4 regions of the Neobacillus canaveralius genome follow, and region 2 is predicted to be linked to each of the others. Evidence: predicted binding sites of a transcription regulator. Region 2 holds the regulator's gene; each other region holds the start of a gene.
What was found. The regulator LexA, encoded in region 2, represses DNA repair genes until DNA is damaged. The targets are predictions, from matches to a motif close to CGAACATATGTTCG.
Positions count from the first base shown of each region.

Region 1: parE (DNA topoisomerase IV subunit B) is a predicted target of LexA. The motif match lies at 1,855-1,868, and genes of this name have one in related genera.
Region 3: recA (recombinase RecA) is a predicted target of LexA. The motif match lies at 3,459-3,472, and genes of this name have one in related genera.
Region 4: ABC255_RS23325 (WYL domain-containing protein) is a predicted target of LexA. The motif match lies at 2,540-2,553, and genes of this name have one in related genera.

Region 1 covers NZ_JBDFLL010000001.1:3,054,825-3,060,429, forward strand. Annotated here, with positions in the region: gene parE (DNA topoisomerase IV subunit B) at 1-1,752, opposite strand, end outside; gene ABC255_RS15290 (CoA-binding protein) at 2,035-2,448, opposite strand; gene ABC255_RS15295 (sensor histidine kinase) at 2,563-3,402, opposite strand; gene ABC255_RS15300 (GGDEF domain-containing response regulator) at 3,492-4,787, opposite strand; gene ABC255_RS15305 (glycosyl hydrolase family 18 protein) at 5,027-5,605, opposite strand, start outside.
Region 2 covers NZ_JBDFLL010000001.1:4,186,306-4,191,910, forward strand. Annotated here, with positions in the region: gene ABC255_RS20660 (DUF896 domain-containing protein) at 1-187, opposite strand, end outside; gene ABC255_RS20665 (YneB family resolvase-like protein) at 469-1,125, opposite strand; gene yneA (cell division suppressor protein YneA) at 1,135-1,446, opposite strand; gene lexA (transcriptional repressor LexA) at 1,617-2,240, shown strand; gene ABC255_RS20680 (DUF4257 domain-containing protein) at 2,400-2,693, shown strand; gene glnA (type I glutamate--ammonia ligase) at 2,744-4,078, opposite strand; gene ABC255_RS20690 (MerR family transcriptional regulator) at 4,101-4,502, opposite strand; gene ABC255_RS20695 (methionine gamma-lyase family protein) at 4,647-5,605, opposite strand, start outside.
Region 3 covers NZ_JBDFLL010000001.1:4,454,598-4,460,202, reverse strand. Annotated here, with positions in the region: gene ABC255_RS21755 (DUF3388 domain-containing protein) at 1-119, shown strand, start outside; gene ABC255_RS21750 (helix-turn-helix domain-containing protein) at 141-1,046, shown strand; gene pgsA (CDP-diacylglycerol--glycerol-3-phosphate 3-phosphatidyltransferase) at 1,098-1,676, shown strand; gene ABC255_RS21740 (competence/damage-inducible protein A) at 1,695-2,948, shown strand; gene recA (recombinase RecA) at 3,580-4,620, shown strand; gene rny (ribonuclease Y) at 4,934-5,605, shown strand, end outside.
Region 4 covers NZ_JBDFLL010000001.1:4,765,155-4,770,759, reverse strand. Annotated here, with positions in the region: gene ABC255_RS23345 (UvrD-helicase domain-containing protein) at 1-180, opposite strand, end outside; gene ABC255_RS23340 (GNAT family N-acetyltransferase) at 412-834, opposite strand; gene ABC255_RS23335 (YjcG family protein) at 841-1,353, opposite strand; gene ABC255_RS23330 (alpha/beta hydrolase) at 1,456-2,178, opposite strand; gene ABC255_RS23325 (WYL domain-containing protein) at 2,274-2,498, opposite strand; tRNA gene ABC255_RS23320 (tRNA-Val) at 2,645-2,716, shown strand; gene ABC255_RS23315 (sensor histidine kinase) at 2,767-4,149, opposite strand; gene ABC255_RS23310 (hypothetical protein) at 4,327-4,479, shown strand; gene ABC255_RS23305 (response regulator transcription factor) at 4,511-5,203, opposite strand; gene ABC255_RS23300 (YdhK family protein) at 5,434-5,605, shown strand, end outside.

The DNA.
Region 1 (5,605 bases), 1.1 Mb from region 2:
ATTCATCTCGCCAAGACCTTTATAACGCTGAATCATATAGCCTCTGCCAACTTTTTTAATGGCACCCTGAAGTTCATCATCATTCCAGGCATATTCAATGATTTCCTTTTTACCGGTACCCCTACTTACTTTATACAAAGGAGGCAGTGCGATAAACACTTTACCTGCTTCAATTAGCGGTTTCATATAACGATAGAAAAAGGTAAGCAGCAACACTTGGATATGTGCACCATCTGTATCGGCATCCGTCATAATAATGACCTTATCGTAATTTACATCTTCTAGATTAAAATCAGAGCCTACACCAGCACCAACGGTATGAATAATTGTATTGATTTCTTCATTTTTAAAAATATCCGCCAGCTTCGCTTTTTCCGTATTGATTACTTTACCACGCAGTGGAAGTACGGCCTGAAAGCGCCGGTCGCGCCCTTGTTTGGCAGAACCGCCAGCTGAGTCACCCTCTACCAAGTAAATCTCATTTCTTTGCGGATTTCTTGATTGAGCAGGTGTAAGCTTCCCTGATAAAAGAGCATCAGAACGCTTTCGTTTCTTTCCACTTCTAGCGTCCTCCCTTGCTTTCCGTGCTGCTTCACGGGCTTGGTACGCTTTAATCGACTTTTTAATCAATAACGCGCTAATGTCTGGATTTTCTTCAAGAAAGTAAGTCAGGTGTTCAGAAACGACTGCATCTACTGCAGACCTCGCTTCACTCGTACCAAGTTTACCCTTGGTCTGACCCTCGAATTGTAATAATTGCTCAGGAACCCGGATAGAGATAATCGCAGATAATCCTTCACGAATATCCGCACCTTCAAGATTTTTTTCCTTTTCTTTCAACAATGAAACTTTTCGTGCGTAATCATTAAAAACACGAGTCATAGCTGTTTTTGAACCTACTTCATGTGTTCCGCCGTCTTTCGTCCGGACATTGTTTACAAATGAAAGCATGTTCTCTGAATAGCCATCATTAAATTGAAAGGCAAATTCCACTTCAATGCCATTATGGCTTCCCTCAAAGCTAACGACGGGATGAAGGACATCTTTTTCTTCATTTAAGTAAGAAACAAAGGCTTCAATACCATTTTCATAATGAAAAACCTCATGAAAATCATTACGATCATCAATGATTTCTATCTTTAGTCCTTTTAGAAGAAACGCTGACTCTCGTAACCTCTCACATAATGTTTCAAAATTATAGGTGGTGGTAGAAAAGATCGTCGGGTCCGGTTTAAAGTGAATCGTCGTCCCTGTTTGATTGGTTTTCCCAATCTTCTCCAAGGTCGTAACCGGTTTACCACCATTTTCAAACCGTTGTTCATAAACAAAACCATCTCTCTTTATCGTTACCGTTAACCATTCAGATAAGGCATTAACGACAGAGGCACCTACACCGTGCAAGCCACCGCTGGTTTTATATCCGCCTTGACCGAATTTCCCTCCAGCATGGAGGACAGTTAGTATGATTTCTGGAGTTGGTTTTCCCATTTTATGCATGCCAGTAGGCATTCCGCGTCCTTTATCCATGACGCTTATTGAATTATCTTTGTGAATTTTTACAATGATTTGGTCCCCAAATCCACCTAGAGCCTCATCGACAGAGTTGTCGACAATCTCATATACAAGATGGTGTAATCCGCGTGTATCAGTGCTCCCGATGTACATTCCTGGTCGCTTCCTGACGGCCTCCAGTCCCTCTAGTACCTGTATGGCATCATCATTATATTCAAAAGCTTTCTGATTACTTGCCACTAAAATACCCCTTTCATTCCCTGCAAAAGAAAAAACATCTGTTAATTGCTATCTTTATGAGTAAGTTTATTCATTCGTGTAAAAAAGTTATTTCCATTATTTAGAACGAATGTTTGCCGCTCTTAATTGTATCACATGTTTGCGGCGTCTATGCTTTATTTTAGCGATTTATTTCGATTTGGCAAATGTCTTATTTGAAACAACATATTTTTGTAACAGTATTTTTAGTAAAAAAATGAAAAAAAACTGCCAAATGATAGCAGCTTTTCTTTCGTAAATACTTTATTTTGTTAACGCATGTGCCACTTTAATACAAAGATCCATGATCACGGTATATTCTTTTTCCTTCAAAAACTTATATGCTTCTTCATTTACTAAGCCTTGCTGTGCCCAAAAAACATCGGCGTCGACTTCGTCAAATTCCTTCGCGACATCGAACAATTGTTCTGATCGGCGGAAAACATTTACGATATCAATATGTCCTTCGATGTCCTTTAACGAAGCAACCGCTTTCACTCCAAGCACTTCATCAACAACTGGATTCACCGGAATAATCTCATAACCTGCTTTTTGCATAACTTCTGAAACCATATACGAAGTTCTGTCAGGTTTGTCACTTAACCCCACAACAGCAATACGTTTAGCTTTTTTTAATATAGCTCCGATTTCTTCTAAGGATGGATTTTCAACTGCCATGAACAAACACTCCCTTTATTTCCTTAATTTTACTATCCACCTTCACTATAACATAACTCAATTATTTGTAAAAAAAAATAGCTCCCGTGTAGCGGGAGCATTGGTGATTAAACTTCAGACAGGTGATGGAATGTCCCTGGAAGCAGCCTTTGGCACTGAAAGGCGAAACTGCGCTCCGTCCCCAGTATTTTTAACAGCAACACTTCCATCCATATTTTCTATCATTATTTTCGCCATATATAACCCAATCCCCGAAGTATTACTATTTATTGTGTTGAGATTGAGTTCGTAAACTCTTGAAAGCAATAACGGATCAATGACACCAGCATTATCTTTAAAATCAACAACTAAACAGCTGCCTTCTGTCGCTATCTTAATATCTAATATTCTCTTTTTAACTTTGCTTGATATAAATGCATTGCGTGCGTCTGCTAGGATCGTTAAAACAGCTTGACTGTATTCATTTGGACATCCATAAGCCATATGCTCTTCTCGGTATTCAAACTCAACATGAATGTCATGATTCTTAAGGCTATAGGAACAAATCGATAGTGCTTTTTCAATACAATCTGATATAGAAAAGGTGCATTTCTGTTTAGTCGGTTGATAGAATTTCCGGAAATCATTGATTGTACCTGACATATAATTAATTTCAGTCATGCCTTCTTTGGTGAAAGTGTCAATATATTGATCATTTATTTCGCCATATTGTAGGGCTTCACGGACGTCTTGGATTAAGAGGGAGAGGCTATTGAGCGGCTGCTGCCACTGATATCCAATGCTTGAGATCATTTCACCCATCGATGCAAACCTAGAATGTTGAAGAAGGTAATGATCCTTCTGAAGATTCTTCGCTGCTTCTTCCTCGACTCTGCTTTCTAAGTTTCTTACTACAACCTCATATTTTTCTGCCATTTCCCTGTAGTTCTCTTCATTTTCCTTTTGCTTTTTCATTAACACATGACGCAAAATAATATAGCTTATAACAAAAGAAATGAATATTAATCCTACTGAAAGAATTGAAATATATATACCCAGCACTATTATTCACCTATTGAACTGTTATAAAAAGTTACGCAGTTTCTTCCCTTAATTTTTGATTTAGATAATGCTTGTTCAACCTCAGAAATGAGCTCTATTTTCGATTTGCCAGCCGAAAATTCTGCAACTCCAAAACTGCAGGTTACGGAACCTATTTTTGGAAAGACAAATGTATTAATTAAGGCACGGATGGATTCAGAAAGCACCATCGCTCCAGGGCTGTTGGTTTCAGGTGTTAAAAGAATAAATGCATCCCCGCTCCAACGTGCCAACACATCTGATTCACGAATCCTTTGTTGAACAATGGTTGATATTGTAACGAGCACTTCATCCCCCTTTTTATGGCCAGAATAATCATTTACATTATTAAAATAATCAATATCCATGAGAATAATAGAAAAAGGATGGTTATATCGTTCTGACCGACTTATCTCACTTGCAAGCAGCTCCTCGAACTTTTTCCGATTTAAACTGCGTGTTAATGGGTCCATCATGGATAGAATTTCATTCTTTTTATACTCTTCTTCTAACAAACTAATTTCTGTACAGACAAATAAGATCTGTTTTTTACCTGGAATTTGAGTGCCTTTCATTAAATATATCCCTTGTTTGTCTTTTTGACCTTTCCACATGACCTTTGCATACTTTTTCTCTGTCTGAAGAAATTCTTCTATCCATTTTCCTTTGTTCTTAGGATAAAAATAATTTGGATCTTCAACAAATAATTCAGCAACAAGGTTAGATTTATGTAATCCCTTCTTCTTTTCTATACCTGTAAAGGTAGCAAATGCTTGATTAAACTCTACAATATGTCCGTGGTCCTCAATGAATAATAAATGATCCTGTGTATCTAAGAGTGCCTTTGTTAACTGGTTTTGTTTCAATAATCCCTTTTCCTGCAGAATTTGCTGGACTGATTTTTGAATTGCAAGTAAAAATCGATCTAAATCGATCGGTTTTAAAATAAAATGATTGACGGTATGTTCAATACACTGGATAAAGATATCGTTATCATCATGTGCTGTGGTAACAATAATTTGAACTTTTTCATTATGCTTCCGGATGTTTTTAATGATGTCTAAACCGCTCATAACTTTAATATCTAAAATGATCAAGTCAGGATGGTGCTGTTGATAAAGCTGAAAGCCTTCTTCACCGTCTATCGCAACATGGACATCTGAAAAACGGCGATTTAAGATCCGTAATAATTTTTCGCGTGAAAACACCTCATCTTCTACATATAAGACCTTTACATCTTGGTATTGATAATTGTGATTTTGTGGTACTGTAATGGCCATGATCTTTCACCTCTTTCATCCTACTTAAAATTGTATATGACAAAACCGACCACTCGGCCGGCCTACCTAATGTTATTCAATGTTATAGTTAAATTATATTTCCTGTAAACAATCACATCAATCGATAACTAAATGGTTTGAAAATTCTCCATATATTTGTAATAAAATTGACTCTAATTGTTCTTAACTTAGACAGAATATTAATTTAAAAAAAGCAAAAAATAGACCATTTTTGTGGTCTATTTCTGTGTTACAGCTTTATTAGGGTCTATGGTCATCGCAGTCCACGCGGTCTGATCTCCAAAGACTCTGGACCAAGAAGCCATACCTGCCAGCTGATAATTGGCTGCCAGATTTGCTCGTTTCGTTAACGATAATTCATCCTCAATCCATACTTTATAGGTGGAATTTTCTTCTACTGCATAATATTCCGCATAATTTTGGCCGCTAGCCTCATCATACACAGTCTGAATCCCTTTTTCTACAAGCCATTCTTTTACCTTTGCCATCGATATAGATTGTGAGGAAACCTCTGTTGTACCATCTTCCTTCACTTGTTCCTTCCACAACCTTGAATATAAAGGGACACCTAGTATTAACTTTTCTTTTGGTACTTCTTTTAACAAGTTTTGCAGGTTCGTCTCAACCCATGGAAGACTTGAAACACTGCCAGCAACAGGAGACGATCCTGGATGTTCATCATATGCCATAATAATGAGGTAATCCACAATGCCTGCAAGTTTATCTCTTTCATAGAAGGATGACCAATTATTGTTTTCACCTGCATAAAACGTAATGTCCATTGAAACAACTAACCC
Region 2 (5,605 bases):
TTACGTCATTTCCCTCAGGATCCATGATTTTTGTATTTGTTAATGTATCCAGCATAGAACTGCGGAAAGTGGTCAGATACTCGCTTCTTAATTTTGTTTGTTCCTTCGCTTCTGCTTCTGTTAATCCCGTTGCTTTAGCTTTTCTCGCAAGTTCATTAATTCTTGCCATTTTTTCTTTTGAGAGCATTTTGGACCCTCCTTTCATTAACTTAGGCCGTGGTATCCAAGGCCGTTGATTTCCGCTCCACTAAGGAATGCTTCTTGGAATAATCACCGCAGAGACAGGCGGTTTCTGCCTGTCCCGAGGCACTTCGCTTTCCGCGGGCGGTCCGGGGAGCCTCCTCCCGCAGGAGTCTTCGTGCCTTCCGCTCCAATCAACTGAGTGATTAAAAGCACAATTATTGTTACCACAGCCGCACTTAAAAACTGATTTTACTAAAAAGTAGACCATCTGACAAGGCAAATGGTCTACTCTTCTTCTGATTCAATAGATTCTTGAAATTCCTGATAGCGTCTGTGGACGGTTGCTTTTGAAATATTATACCCAAATCCCCTTAAAGTAGCAGCTATCTCTGAAAAAGTTAATTTATTTTGTCTAAGTCTGACTATTTCTTCTACTGGTACTTCTATTTTCTCCCGCCCAGAACTTGATTCGATATTTTTTAGATTTTTCTCAGGCTTATATCCGTTAGCTACGGCTCGTTTCATTCCACGTTTAATTTTAATATTATGTAACTTACGCTGATATTCTTCAACCATACCAACGATTTTCAATACCATTGAATCACTTTCAGATAACTGCAATTCACCATTATGAGAAATACTATAAAGTTTCACATCTTCTTTTAAGATACAATGCAAGAGGGCGATCTTTGCATTCCCTCTTCCGAGTCTTGTTTCATCCTGAATTAACACGGCTTGTATATCTTTACCTTTCAAAAGATCTAATAACTCCAGAATTCCGTCTCTTTCTAGTTCATAACCACTTGCCTGTTCCCTAATAATGGTGGCCACATGAAAATGATATTGACTAGCAAGCTGTGTGAGCTCCTCTTCCTGACGCTTTAAAGATGTTTCCTGGGTTTCTTTGTTTGTACTTACACGGCAGTAAATAATTGCATTCACCATATGACTTTATTCCCCAGCAGCACTAGCATATTCAGTCACAGTCCCAACTTCATAGTTTACAGGAATTATGATTTCTTCCCCAGGATAAATTTTATCTCCATCGATTTTGTTATGGTGCTTAACCCAACTGACAAATTCATCATTCGAGTAAGAATGTTGGTTGGAATATTGATTAGAGATTTTCCAAAGAGAATCCCCTTCCGACACAGTGATCGTTAAAAACGTTTCTTCTACATCCGCGTTAAAACGTAATGATAAAATAAAAGCTACTACGCAGCTCAAAATAATTAATAAAATAGCATAAGAGTATTTGTCCATAATTTTTTTCATACTATAACCCCTATCCAGAATATATGTTCGATTTTTATGTTTTTATTATAATCCGAACATTTGTTTGTTGTCAATAACAATTCGAACTTATGTTTGTATAAAATATACGAACATGCTATAATAAAGGTAAATATTACATAGGGCGAGGTGTATCTATAATGACAAAAATATCTAAGCGCCAGCAGGATATCCTTGAATTTATTAAAGGGGAAGTAAAGAAAAAGGGTTATCCGCCATCCGTTCGGGAGATTGGTGAAGCAGTAGGACTTGCTTCTAGTTCTACCGTCCACGGTCATTTAGCACGATTGGAAAGCAAAGGACTCATTAGACGAGATCCTACTAAACCGAGAGCGATCGAAATACTAGATGTGGATGAAACTGTTAATATCCCAAGAAATAATGTTGTCAATGTACCGATTGTGGGTAAAGTAACTGCAGGCCTTCCTATTACCGCTATCGAAAACGTTGAAGAGTTTTTTCCACTCCCCGAGAGTCTAGCACCTGCAGATGAGCAAGTATTTATGCTAGAAATCATGGGTGAGAGTATGATAGAAGCAGGAATTCTCGATGGAGATTACGTAATCGTAAGACAGCAGCCAACTGCGAACAATGGAGATATCGTCGTTGCGATGACAGAGGAAGATGAAGCGACCTGTAAAAGATTTTTTAAAGAAAAAGATTACATTCGCTTGCAGCCTGAGAACTCAACCATGGATCCTATTATCTTAAGAAACGTTTCAATCCTTGGAAAAGTAATTGGGGTTTATCGACATATTCATTAGAGCCAAAAGAGCAGATTTAGCAGATCTGCTCTTTTTATCTGGACATTATACAAAAATGTGTATATTTACTCATTCTAACTAGTTTCCACTATTTGTATAATAGTATTACACCATGATTTAACCTTAGGTCAAAAACTAGGCTTAAGGAGAGTGGAAAAAGTGTTGAATGACATTATTTTCTCAATGGTTATTGGTGCTATAGTTGGGATTGTTGGGCATGTCAGAAAGCACGGAAAGATTATTATGCCTCGGAAAACAAAAAGGTTCATTTATTTAGGTTTTTTAGAAGAAATGCTTCTTGGTGCTGTAGCAGCTCTCCTCATCCTGATGTACACAACTCCAAATTCCATGGTAGAAACCATTTTTTTATCGGCCCTTGCCGGGATTAGTGGTGATATCATACTCACTAGATTTAAGGAACTAAATGAAAATAAAGAAAAAAAAGAATCATGAACGCAAAAATAACCCAGTAAAGACTTCAGTCAATACTGGGTTACTTAATTTTAGTACATGCTCATGTATTGTTCGCGTTCCCAAGGGTGAACGACGGTTCTGAACATATCCCACTCGATTTCTTTTGCTTCGATAAAGTGTTCGAAGATGTGCTCTCCTAATCCAGCTACGATTACTTCATCAGTCTTTAATTGATCTAATGCTTGAGCTAAAGTTGCTGGAAGATCAATGATTCCTTCTTCGATTCTTTCTTCTTTGCTCATAACATAGATGTTACGGTCAACTGGAGCTGGAGGAGTTAATTTGTTCTTAATTCCGTCCAAACCAGCTTTTAATAGAACAGCCATCGCCAGGTATGGGTTAGCAGCCGGGTCAACGCTTCTTACTTCTACACGAGTGCTTAAGCCGCGAGAAGCCGGGATACGAATTAACGGCGAACGGTTTCTAGCAGACCAAGCAACATAACAAGGTGCTTCGTAACCTGGTACTAGACGCTTATAAGAGTTAACAGTTGGGTTTGTTACCGCTGTAAAGCTTGGTGCGTGCTTTAAGATACCAGCGATGAATTGACGAGCAGTATCACTCATTTCTAAATCACCAGTTGGCTCGTAGAATGAATTAACGCCATCTTTAAATAATGAAAGATTCATGTGCATTCCGGATCCATTTACTCCGTATAATGGCTTTGGCATGAACGTTGCATGTAAACCATGTTTACGAGCAATTGTTTTTACTACTAATTTAAATGTTTGGATTTGGTCACAAGCTGTTAACGCATCCGCATATTTAAAATCGATTTCGTGTTGTCCTGGTGCTACTTCGTGGTGAGAAGCTTCAATTTCAAAGCCCATTTCTTCTAGTTCTAGTACGATATCACGTCGGCAGTTTTCTCCTAAATCTGTTGGAGCGAAATCGAAGTAGCCGCCTTGGTCGTTCAATTCTAGTGTTGGCTCACCTTTTTGGTCTAATTTAAATAAGAAGAATTCTGGTTCAGGTCCCAAGTTAAAATTAGTGAAACCTAACTCTTCCATTTCCTTTAATACTCTTCTTAAGTTGTTACGAGGATCTCCATCAAATGGGTTTCCTTCTGCAGTGTAGATATCACAGATTAAACGAGCAACTTTCCCTTTTTCAGCTGTCCACGGGAACACTACCCATGTATTTAAATCTGGATATAGATACATATCAGATTCTTCAATTCGTACGAAACCTTCGATAGAAGAACCGTCAAACATCATTTTATTATCAAGAGCTTTTTCTAACTGACTAACAGGAATCTCAACGTTTTTAATTGTTCCTAGAATGTCAGTGAATTGTAAACGAATAAATTTAACATTTTCCTCTGCTGCCAACCGCTTAATATCTTCTCTAGTAAACTTTGCCATCATTATTACCTCCAAAATTTAATTAATGGAAAAATCGTGACATATCCCCTTGCCTTAGTGACGAACGATTAAATCTACCAGCTTGCTGTAACTCTTGACGTAGTAGATTTCTTAACTGATCGTCTGTTAATTCCTGCTTGGCTTTTTCAGCCTGCTGCTGGATAACATTTGACTGTTGCTCTTTGACCAATAACAGCTGTTTAACACCAGCCATATTAATTCCTTGATCAATGAGATCCTTAATTTCTAATAGTCTATCAATATCAACTAAGCTAAAGAGTCTTCTATTCCCATCTGTTCTAGCTGGAGAAATCAATTCGTGCTCTTCATAGTAACGGATTTGCCTAGCAGTTAATTCTGTTAGCTGCATAACCGTTCCAATTGGGAATAGTGGCATTGAGCGGCGTATTTCTTTTCCACTCACTTAAATTTCTCCTCTCCTTCTGCTGATTTATAATGCTATTATATTTCGTGTTAGAAAAGATGTCAATCATATGTTAGATTTTCTAACATTGTTTTTTCATAAAAAACAAAGGACAACTTCTTTCGTTATCCTTTGTATTTCTTCTTAGTTTAATTCAATCAAATTTTTTTCAATTAAAGAATCGACAGCGATACAAACGGCCATCTTAACATGCGAATACGTTAATCCACCTTGTACATAAGCGACATACGGCGGTCTAATAGGACCATCAGCAGTCAGTTCTATACTCGCCCCTTGAATAAATGTTCCAGCTGCCATAATCACATCATCCTCGTAACCCGGCATATATGCTGGGTAAGCAGTAACATGAGAATTGATGGGTGAAGCAAATTGTATCGCCTGGCAAAAGGCAATCATTTTATCTTTATCATCAAATTGAACAGCTTGAATTAAGTCCGTTCGATTTGCATCCCATTTAGGTGATGAATTCATACCTAATTTCTCTAATAGTGCGGCAGTAAATACTGCTCCTTTTAATGCCTGCCCGACAACATGCGGTGCTAAAAAGAAACCTTGATACATCTCCTGCAGGCTGTAGAGCGATGCTCCAGCTTCAGCACCGATGCCAGGTGAGGTCATTCGATACGAACAGGCTTCAACATATTGTTTTTTACCCACAATATAACCGCCTGTTTTCGCAATTCCTCCACCCGGGTTCTTTATCAATGAGCCCGCCATTAAATCAGCACCAACATGACAGGGCTCTAGTTCTTCAACGAATTCCCCGTAACAGTTATCTACAAATACCACTACATCTTCCTTGATCTCTTTTACAAAGGAAATCATTTCGTTGATTTCCGCGACCGTAAAGGACGGGCGGGTTGCATATCCCTTTGAACGCTGGATTCCAATCATTTTCGTATTACCTTTGATTTTAGATGCAACTACATCCCAATCGATGGCTCCCTCTTCAGTTAGTGAAACACTATCATAAGAAATCCCAAACTCCTTTAAGGAACCGACACCATTTCCACGGATGCCAACAATTTCTTCAAGGGTATCGTACGGCTTACCAGTAATATAAAGAAGTTCATCTCCTGGAC
Region 3 (5,605 bases), 270 kb from region 2:
TTGATGATTTTGATTATATTATCGAGCTCCGAAACGACGCAGACGAAGAAATTACGTATGATATTGTTGACCAAAATAACTTATTCTCTGGCTCTGATTTTGGAGATTTTGGATTTTAATTAATTGGAAGGTGTTAATAAGTGACTGAATTAGGTAATCGACTAAAAGAAGAGCGATTAGCCAAAGGATTAAGCTTAGAGGATTTACAGTCAATCACAAAAATTCAAAAGCGGTATTTGATAGGGATTGAAGAGGGCAATTATTCTAGTATGCCAGGAAATTTTTATGTTCGTGCTTTTGTAAAGCAATACGCTGAAGCGCTGCAGCTTAATCCAGAAGAAATATTTGAGACTTATAAAAACGAAATCCCAACAACTCACAATGAGGATTTACCTGAGAAATTATCTCGGGTAAAAACGCGAAAGACTGTAACAGAAGGATCCTCGAAAATCTTTGATATCATTCCAAAGGTCTTAATTGGGGTCTTTATTATTGGCGCTGCGGGGTTACTGTATTTTTTCTTTGTTAATAACGTTGGAGACAAGGCCAATGACCAGATTAATGAGGAAAATGAGCCTGTAAAATTTGTGCGCTCTGAAAATCTGGACAAAGCAGACGAGACAGAAAAAGAAGACACAAAAGAAAATGAAGACGAAGAAAAGAATGATGAACAAAAGACTGTTGAAGAGAACCCGGTTGTAGAAACTCCTAAACAAGAATTAACAGCTGTTCAAAACAGTGGAAAGAACTCTACCTATGACTTGAAAAATGCTGAAAAATTTGTTGTAAAGCTGGTTTCAACAGGGCAAACATGGGTAAATGTTAAAAATAGCAGTGGTCAATCCAAGTTCCAGGGGTTATTATCAACCACTGGTACACAAAGTACAGAAGTAGATTTAACGGGCGATTCCAAAGCCGTTATTGTTGTTGGTAGGGCGGTCGATACAGAGATTTACGTAAATGACCAAAAGCTAGAGTATGCTATAGCACCTACTGATGTGGTTCAACAGAACGTAACGATTCAATTTGTTCCGAAGAACGAATAGTCATCCAGTGATGACTATTTTTCGTTCTTACTATTACTTGGAGGCAAAACAATGAATGTACCAAATCAAATAACGATATCAAGGATTCTTTTGATTCCTATTTTCTTGATAATTATGCTTTTTCCCTTTGATTGGGGAAACATGCATTTACTGGGAGCTGATCTTCCGGTAACGCATTTTGTTGGAGCATTAATCTTTATTTTTGCTTCTTCGACTGATTGGGTGGATGGCTACTATGCCCGAAAATATAATCTTGTTACAAATATGGGGAAGTTTCTTGACCCGCTTGCCGATAAATTACTTGTCTCTGCAGCCCTAGTTGTTCTTGTTGATCTTGGATATGCTGCCTCTTGGATTGTTATTGTAATCATAAGCAGAGAATTTGCTGTTACAGGACTTCGTCTCTTGCTCGTAGAGGGTGGAGAAGTGGTAGCGGCAAATAACCTTGGAAAAATTAAAACCTGGGCACAAATAATCGCGATTTCAGCTCTTTTATTACATAATATTATTTTTGAGATGATTGGATTTCCATTTGATGATGTAGCTTTATGGGTTGCATTAATTTTTACAATCTGGTCTGGATGGGATTATTTTTCGAAAAATATGCATGTTTTTAAAAATTCTAAATAGAACTTGGGGTATCGGATAATGAATGCAGAAATTATTGCTGTTGGTTCTGAATTACTGCTGGGTCAAATCGTTAATAGTAATGCACGATTTATTTCACAACAACTCGCAGGAATAGGTATCAATGTATTTTTTCATACGGTGGTTGGTGATAATCCTGATCGATTAAAGTCTGTAATAGAAATAGCGGAAAAACGTTCAAATTTGATCATCTTTACGGGCGGTTTAGGACCGACGAAGGATGACTTAACGAAGGAAACAATTGCCCGGCATTTAGGGAAAAATCTAGTAATGGATCAAGAAGCATTAGAATCTATTGAACTTTATTTTAAGAAGGCCAATAGGGTAATGACGGAAAATAATAAGAAGCAAGCACTTGTATTAGAGGATTCTACTATCCTTCCAAATCATCATGGGATGGCACCAGGTATGATAGTTGAGAATGGTAATTGCGTATATATGCTTTTGCCAGGGCCGCCGAAAGAAATGGAGCCAATGTTTTTACACTTTGGTACTGCGGCTTTGTCCAAACAAGTAAAAACGGACGAGAAAATAGTTTCTAGAGTTTTAAGGTTCTTTGGAATTGGCGAGGCAGCGCTAGAAACGGAAATCATGGATTTAATAGATCAACAAACAAATCCAACGATTGCCCCGCTTGCTGCAGACGGAGAATGCACGTTAAGGCTTACTGCGAAGCACCATGACTTGCAAACGGCAGAGGTAATGCTTGATGAAGTAGAAGGTAATATTAGAGCTCGTGTAGGGCAGTTTTTATATGGGTATGACAATACTTCGTTAGTGGCTGAACTTATGAAAGCTTTAAAAGAAAAAAAATTAACGATCTCAGCTGCAGAGAGCTTAACAGGCGGATTGTTCCAGCAGGAACTAACGAGTGTTCCTGGTGTTAGTTCAGTCCTAAAGGGCGGAGTTGTTTGTTATACAAATGAGGTTAAGGAGAAAGTCTTAGGAGTTAAAAAGGAAACCATTGATAAGCATGGCGTTGTAAGTCATGAGTGTGCGAAAGAGCTGGCTGAAAATGTTGCGGCATTAGTATCTGCTGATATTGGGATTAGTTTCACTGGTGTTGCTGGTCCTGATGAGCTTGAGGGTAAACCTGTAGGAACAGTTTACATTGGGATATCGATTAGAGGTAAGCAAACAGTCGTTGAAAAGCTGAAACTTGGTGGTTCAAGGGAAGCAAACCGGAGCCGTTCGGTAAAATATGGCTGCTATTATTTAATAAAGCATTTGGAGGAATCACAGAAAGCTAACTAGGCTCTCTGTGATTTTTTTTGATTAGGTATAGTGACTGTAACTCCTACTATTATGGGTTTTCGGTCACTATAGAGCTGTTATAGCGACCATAGCTTCTACTATTTTGTGTTTTCGGTCATTATAGAGCTGTTATAGCGACCATAGCTCCTACTATTTTGTGTTTTCGGTCACTATAGAGCTGTTATAGTGACCGTAACTCTAACTATTTTGACTTTTGGGTCAATATAAAATGTGCAAAAAGGTTTATAGCGACCATCAAAAAGAAAAAAGCTAAAATACGCTGAGGGATTGCAGATGAATTGGAAATTCCATATAAAATCAATCGACCTAATTTGTTTTTCAACACTATTAATCACAGAAAAGCTATCTAATCACTCTGAGTATTTTTAGCTTAAAGGAAGTAGTCTGAAACAAGGAGAAAAAGTAAAAAATAATGAAAAATTTAATTGAAAAGATATAAATGGCTGGGGGATTTACCTATTTTTACATGACTTTTTGTTTCAAAAAAGTCGAATGAATGTTCGACTTTTTGCTGTACAAATGTCCAAAAAGAGGTTATATTATTAATAGGATTTAAATCATAGATTTTGGCTATTAACTTTTTGGTTTATATATAAGGGAGGAACTTGTAGTGAGTGATCGTAAAGCGGCCTTAGAAATGGCGCTAAAACAAATAGAAAAGCAATTTGGTAAAGGTTCCATCATGAAAATGGGAGAGAAGACAGACACAAGGATTTTAACAAGTCCAAGTGGCTCATTAGCCGTTGATTCAGCACTTGGTGTTGGTGGATATCCTAGAGGAAGAATTATCGAAATTTACGGACCTGAAAGCTCAGGTAAAACAACCGTTGCCTTACATGCTATTGCAGAAGTACAAGCTGCTGGCGGACAAGCCGCGTTTATTGACGCTGAGCATGCCCTGGATCCAGCATATGCACAAAAACTAGGAGTAAACATCGATGAGTTATTGTTATCTCAGCCTGATACTGGGGAACAAGCGCTAGAGATCGCAGAGGCACTTGTACGAAGTGGTGCAATTGATATTCTAGTAGTCGACTCGGTTGCAGCACTAGTTCCAAAGGCAGAAATTGAAGGAGAAATGGGAGATTCTCACATGGGTCTTCAAGCTCGTTTGATGTCTCAAGCACTCCGTAAACTTTCTGGTGTCATTAACAAATCAAAGACAATTGCAATCTTTATCAACCAGGTTCGTGAGAAAATTGGAGTTATGTTTGGGAACCCTGAAACAACTCCAGGTGGCCGTGCGTTGAAATTCTACTCTACAATCCGTGTTGAAGTACGTCGTGGAGAAGCTATCAAACAAGGCACTGACGTCGTTGGTAACAAAACGAAAATTAAGATTGTTAAAAATAAAGTTGCTCCTCCATTCCGTACAGCTGAAGTGGATATTATGTATGGTGAAGGAATTTCTAAAGAGGGCGAAATCATTGATATTGGCTCTGAATTAGATATCGTTCAAAAGAGCGGTTCTTGGTATTCTTACAATGAGGAAAGAATCGGTCAAGGTCGTGAAAATGCGAAGACTTTCTTAAGAGAAAATCCAAGTGTTCGTCTTGAAATTCAGCAAAAGATTCGTGAGCACTTCGGATTAGACGGGGAAAAAATAGTCACTGAAGCCGATGACGATGAACAAATCGAATTAATAGACTAACAAAAAGAGCAAAGCCTGTTTAGGTTTTGCTCTTTTTAATGAACTGGATATTTATCAGTGTTTGTGTATAATTATACACAAAATAGCGATTTGTATATTGTTAAAACATGAGCAAAGTCTAAATATTTCAAAAAGCTGTCAGGAGTTACCCTTGACAATAAATATACACACATTTACAATTAACATGTATATTTTACATTTTTGTTAATATTACAATGAAAAGCTTGGTGCTTGCTGTATGTTGAACCAAACCAATGTACATGCCGACACTTAAAAAGTGTAACAAAAGTTTATAGCAAGAGGAGGTGTAACGATGGAACCTATTACTATCATCTCCATTTTGCTTGGCATTATCGTCGGTGCCGTTGTTGGCTATTTTGTTCGTAAATCCATTGCTGAGGCAAAAATAGCAGGTGCAAAGAATGCTGCAGAGCAGATTCTTGAAGATGCAAAGCGTGACGCTGATTCATTGAAAAAAGAAGCCTTGCTAGAAGCAAAGGATGAAATTCACAAACTTCGTACTGAAGCCGAACGTGAGGTTCGTGAACGAAGAAATGAACTGCAAAAACAAGAAAACCGTTTACTGCAAAGAGAAGAGAATTTAGATCGAAAGGATGAATCGTTAAATAAACGAGAAATTCTATTAGAAAAGAAGGATGATTCTCTAAACCAAAGACAACAGCATATTGAACAGATGGAAAGCAAAGTGGACGAGTTGGTACGAACACAACAAACAGAACTCGAACGAATTTCGAGCTTAACGCGTGAGGAAGCTAAGGCAATTATTATTGACAAGTTGGAGCAGGAACTAACCTACGAGACAGCGATAATGATCAAGGATAGTGAAAACCGCGTGAAAGAGGAAGCTGACAAGAAAGCGAAGGAAATCCTTTCGCTAGCAATCCAGCGTTGCGCTGCTGACCATGTTGCGGAAACGACTGTATCTGTGGTCAACCTTCCGAATGATGAAATGAAAGGTCGTATT
Region 4 (5,605 bases), 580 kb from region 2:
CGGAGATTTTATGTGATAAAAATAGGGTTCCTCCTGAATGCCGAGAAATAACCGGACTTTTTCATGGCAAACAGGACATGATAACTCTCCATTTTTTCCATGCATATATAGTATTTGATATTGCTCTCTTGCTAATTGGTCAAGAACAATCCTTTGGTTTTGGTGCATAGCAATTTTCATTTTTTAGCCTCTTTTTTTTAAGCTCTTAAAGAGCTTGCAAACTTAATCTCAAGCGCAAAAATAGTTTATTTTACGTTAAAATCGGCTTTAGGATTTTAACAACAATCTTTACAAAATAGCCTATTTAAAATACGACAAACTCTATGATAACAAAACCAGTGGATATCGAAAAGTGCCCTTGTATTCAAGAAATGAAAAAAGCACCGCCGCTAAAAGGGCAAGTGCTTGGAATTAAATTTTTTTGATCATTGTCTTATGGGGGATTCCTGCGTCTAAAAATTCCTCTGAAACTACCTCATATCCAAGGTTAGCGTAGAATGGAATAGCATGTGTCTGTGCATTTAACTTTAACTTATGTAAAGCTTTTTTTAAAGCATAAGCTTCAATCTCTCTCATTATTGCTTTTCCAGCACCGGTGTTTCTAGCTTCTTTTAATACACAGATGCGTTCTACCTTACCGAAACCATCCACAACACGAAAGCGGCCAGCAGCGACCGGTGTGCCTTCCTGGTAAGATACGAAATGTACAGAATCCTCCTCAAACAGATCAATTTCTTCAACTTCAGGGACATTTTGTTCGTCGATAAAAACAGTTCTTCTGACAGAGAAAGCATCTTGTAGTTCTTTTTCATTTTCACAAACTTTTACATTCACAGTTGATTATTCCTTTCCTAGGCGAAATGTTTCATAAACCGTCCAAGAACCATTTTCTAATTGATATAGTAAATGGAAGCGGTCAATAGTCTCTTCATGGTCAAATCTTTTCATCCTTAATGAACCGTAAACATCTGAATGCTCATCATTCGATAGCTTTTGACCAATTGTAATATGTGGAACGAAAGCATATTCTAAATTTTGCTCACTAAACTCTTGATTTATTTCATGATGCAATTGGTTTAACTCTTTAGTTTGTTCTACTTTAAAATAAATCACATTATTTACTGGCTGGAAAGAGCTGATTTTTGTGGTTTTTAAGGTAAAGGCACTGTTATTACTTGCAATTTGCCGTAATTTATCTGCAAAATGGACTACTTCTTGTTCTGTTGCTTCAAAAGCATTCTTCAACGTTAAATGCGGAGTAATTAGTGAATAATGCGGGTCATAACGCTTACGATAGGAATTGGCTAAATCTTGTAGATTTTTTGATGGAAAAATAACAACCCCAAATTTCATATGTCTAACCTCCAGATTAGAAGAATTTTTTCTGTGATTAATGTGTGCAGTCATAGACCTTCTTGATATTATAGCAAATATTCAAAAAATATGAAATTACCTTTAAAACATCCTCTTGAGTGCTCTCTTTAAATCTGGCTGCCAATATGTCCATGTATGGTCGCCATCAAATTCATCGTAGAAGTATGTAAATGACTTGTCTGTAAAGATAGTTGAGAGTCTGCGATTTGGACTAAGGAAGTCACTTGTTTTACCATTAGTGGTTTGAACCTCTGTTTCTAGGTTTCCAACGATGTGATATATTTCTAAAAGTTCTGTTTCTGTGAAGCTGTTAACCATGTCCAATACCTTTTCATTTATGTAAGGTGATTGTAAAAGAACCTTTCCAAAACTGTGCGGGTATTGGAGAGCGATCATTAACGATACGGTTGCAGCTAGTGAGTCGCCAATTAGTGCTCTTGTAGAGCCCATTTGATAGGTTGGAAACTCTTTGTCAAGGTAAGGAACTAATTCATGTGCCAAGAAACGAATGTACTGTTGATGTTGATCACCATCGGGGTGGTATTTCCTGCGGCGATCACCTACATTTTTATAGGGTATCCCAACAATGATTAAATTTTCAATTTCTCGGTTAAAAAGATACTCATCTGCTAATCGGCCAATTTTGCCAAGTTGAAAATAATCGCGACCGTCTTGGGCAATTAACAGAGAGTACTTAAATAATGGTGAGAAATTTGCAGGTAAATAGATGAGAAGAAGAATATCTTCCCCCAGCTCATTGCTCTTAATGGTATGTTCTTTTATCGTGCCTTTTGGTATCTCCATACGACAATCCCCCAATGTTCGATAGATACAACTGAATTTTACCATAACTATGGTGGGAATGCTCAAGGCGAGAGGAGGATATTGCAGTGTTTGGATTAGTGTAGGAAGGTATTATTGGAGCGAGTATTTGGCATTAAGGATAATATATTTTCCCGTCGGAAGGTGCGAACCTGTTTACGGAGCAGACAATAAGCACGAATGTACTCATCATTGACTTCCTTCACAAGTAATTTACGCTGTGAAATCTGCTGGTCGCTAGACAAGTAAATCATCTCTAATGGAATATTTTCCTCTATAGAACGTAACAAAAGCCCATCCATAATGATCCCGCCTTTCTGATAACATATACTATAATTATATCCGAACATTCGTTCTTTATTCGAGGTATTCTGGAAAATGTGTTCTTTTTAAAAACTATTGACTTTTTTTTAGTTTTTACTATAATTATATTTGTAGCTTAATAAGAGATCTGATAGTTCAGCGGGAGAATACATCCTTGACAGGGATGGGGTCGGGGGTTCGAATCCCTCTCAGATCATAAAAAAAATCCTAACATCTAATTGGTGTTAGGATTTTTTTTATTTGCCACTATAATCTCTTTAAAATAATTGTGAAGCAAGTTCCTTCGCCAACCTGACTTTCAACGGTAATCTCTCCTCCATGGGCTTCGACTAGTTGCTTTACTATTGCGAGGCCAAGACCGAATCCGCCAGTGGCCCTTGATCTAGATTTATCTACTCTGTAAAGGCGGTCAAATATGTGTGGAAGGTCCTCAATTGGTATACCAACCCCTTGGTCCTTAATAGTTATCTGTATAATTCCATTGTCTTCAATTGCCTTTACAGTCGTGGTACTTGATTCTTTTGAGTATTTAAGACAATTATCTAACAGGTTTATTAGAACTTGTTCAAATCGAATTGGGTCTAAATAAACAAATATGTTGTCAGAACAATCTAATATCAATTGTATTCCTTTATTTTTAAAGGCAGGCAATACTCGCTCATAGATTGAATGAATATAGTTGCAGAAATTAACTTTTTCTTTATTTATAGAAAACGTATTCTGGTCCAATTTTGCCATATCAAATAATTCTTTTAGTAAGCTGCTTACACGTTGGGATTCTTCCTTAATTATTTCAAGATATTGGACTCTATCCTTTTCGTCAAGTTTCGGTCGTCTAGCTATATCTGCATATCCATTAATATAAGTCAATGGAGTACGAAGTTCGTGAGAAATACTTGCTAAAAATTCATTCCTTTCCTGTTTTAAGTAATTCAAGTCATTGGCAAGTGTTTGAATTGCTTCTGAAAGCTCCCCTAGTTCATCATTAGAGGGTTTTGGCAGAGTAACAGTAAAATCACCTTTGCTTAGTTTTTTGGTTGCCTCTTTCATGGTAATTAAAGGCTTTGTCAAAGCTTTAGATAAAAAGAAAATGAAAATAAGAACAGAGAATAAGATCAATAGTGACGCAACAATCATATGTTTATTTAATTGGGAAATGAGCTTTTGGACATCTGCGGTGTTCTTAAACATATATACATAACCGAATTCTTTACCGTTCTTAGTAAATGCTGTTACGGTGGATATATACTGTTCATTCTTCCAGTCAGACTGTATGATTTTTCCGCTTCTTGGAAGTTTAGAATTGGAAATAGGAATATTTAATATGTCATTAATGCTGTTATTAATCTTAATAGAGGTAAGGACTATCTCTCCCTTAGTATTTTTTACCACAACCTGGGTATCTGAGTGTAATCCTAACAATTTTATATGACTTAGAGTGTGGGAGTCAGAATTAATTTCTAATATATCCCGTTGACTATTTCCTGTTGCTTGAAGATGATCAAATTCCTGGTGAACCCGTGAATGGACTAAATTTCTATGTAAGTATGTCATAGAAACAATCTCTATTAACAATATACATACAGAGAACCATAATCCTAACTTTAAGGAAATTTTCAATGCAAACACCTCATAGTATTAATAAAATTATTTTATTAAAATAATGTGAAGAAAGTATGCAGATTGTCAAATTATTGTTTGAAAAATTGCTACAAAATCTTGTTATTTTCTGCACAATTCTTATATAAACTCAAAATTAATTAAATACCTATTCTTCACACTCTAGGAGATGTTAGGAGGAGTAATATGAATAATTTGCAGCTAATGAAGTTTAGACTTCGACAAATGGAGAAGGAAACAAATTCAACTTTAAAGGAAAAAAATACGATCGTTCTAGCAGTAGAGAAAATGGTCAGTGCCATTAAATATCTATTAAATATCAAAAATCGCTTCCAATAGGAAACGATTTTTTTATTTAAGATTAATACTTTTAATGTGTTACAGGGTCCTCAGTTACCCACTTATATCCAACACCCCAAACTGTAAAAAGATGGCTATCTATAGGAAATCCTGCATTTCGCAATTTCTCTCGTAGATTTCTAATATGGGAATCGATCGTTCGATCATCAATATGTGAGTTTAATCCCCAAATGGTTGATAATAGATGGTCTCGTGAAAATACTTTGTGAGGATTCTTTAAAAATAACCCAATTAATGCAAATTCTTTAGGTGTTACTTGAATAGACTGGCTTTGATATTTTAATTCAACAGAATCTTCTTTCCATTCTAAACCTTTAAAGACCAGTAGTTTTTCTTTTAAATCATTTGTTCTTCTTAATAATGCTTCAATACGTGCTAATAATTCATCTTCGTTGAAAGGCTTCGTGACATAATCATCTGCTCCAAATTTTAATCCTTTAATGACATCCATAGTCTCGCTTCGAGCAGTAAGCATAATAATCGGAACATTGGAAAATTCCCTTATTTTTTTGCAGGTTGTCCAGCCATCCATTTCGGGCATCATAACATCAAGAATCACTATATCAATTTTTTCCTCTTCTAATAAATTCAAGGCATCTTTACCCGATTCCAACTTTATACATTTAAAGCCATGGGGTTCTAAATAAAGACCTAAAAGGTTTAGCATTCGGGTTTCATCATCAACAAGTAAAATAGTTACCATAATTCCACCACCTAAAAAACTGTTTTTATCATAATAATAAAAGAAAAATATGAAGAATGTTTGCAGATTTTAAATTTATCGTTATTATTTTTGAATTGTCTTATTACAAAAAGGGTAAACAAAATGAGTAAAGTGACAATTCAACGGTGTTTTTCAAATTCCATAATTTCTGCATATTTTTATGCTAATCTATAAAAGGTTTAAATAAAGGGTAAAGGAGTAGATATTAGATGTTTAAAAAAAGTTTTAAAAAAGTAGTTTTCCTACTATTGGTAGCTCTTTTCTTAATATTAGGAGCATGTTCAAAAACTAATGATGAATCCGGAGAAAAAAAGGAAGGTACTGAATCCAACGAAAGCACACATGGTGCACACTCTAATATGAACCATTCAGGTTCAAGTG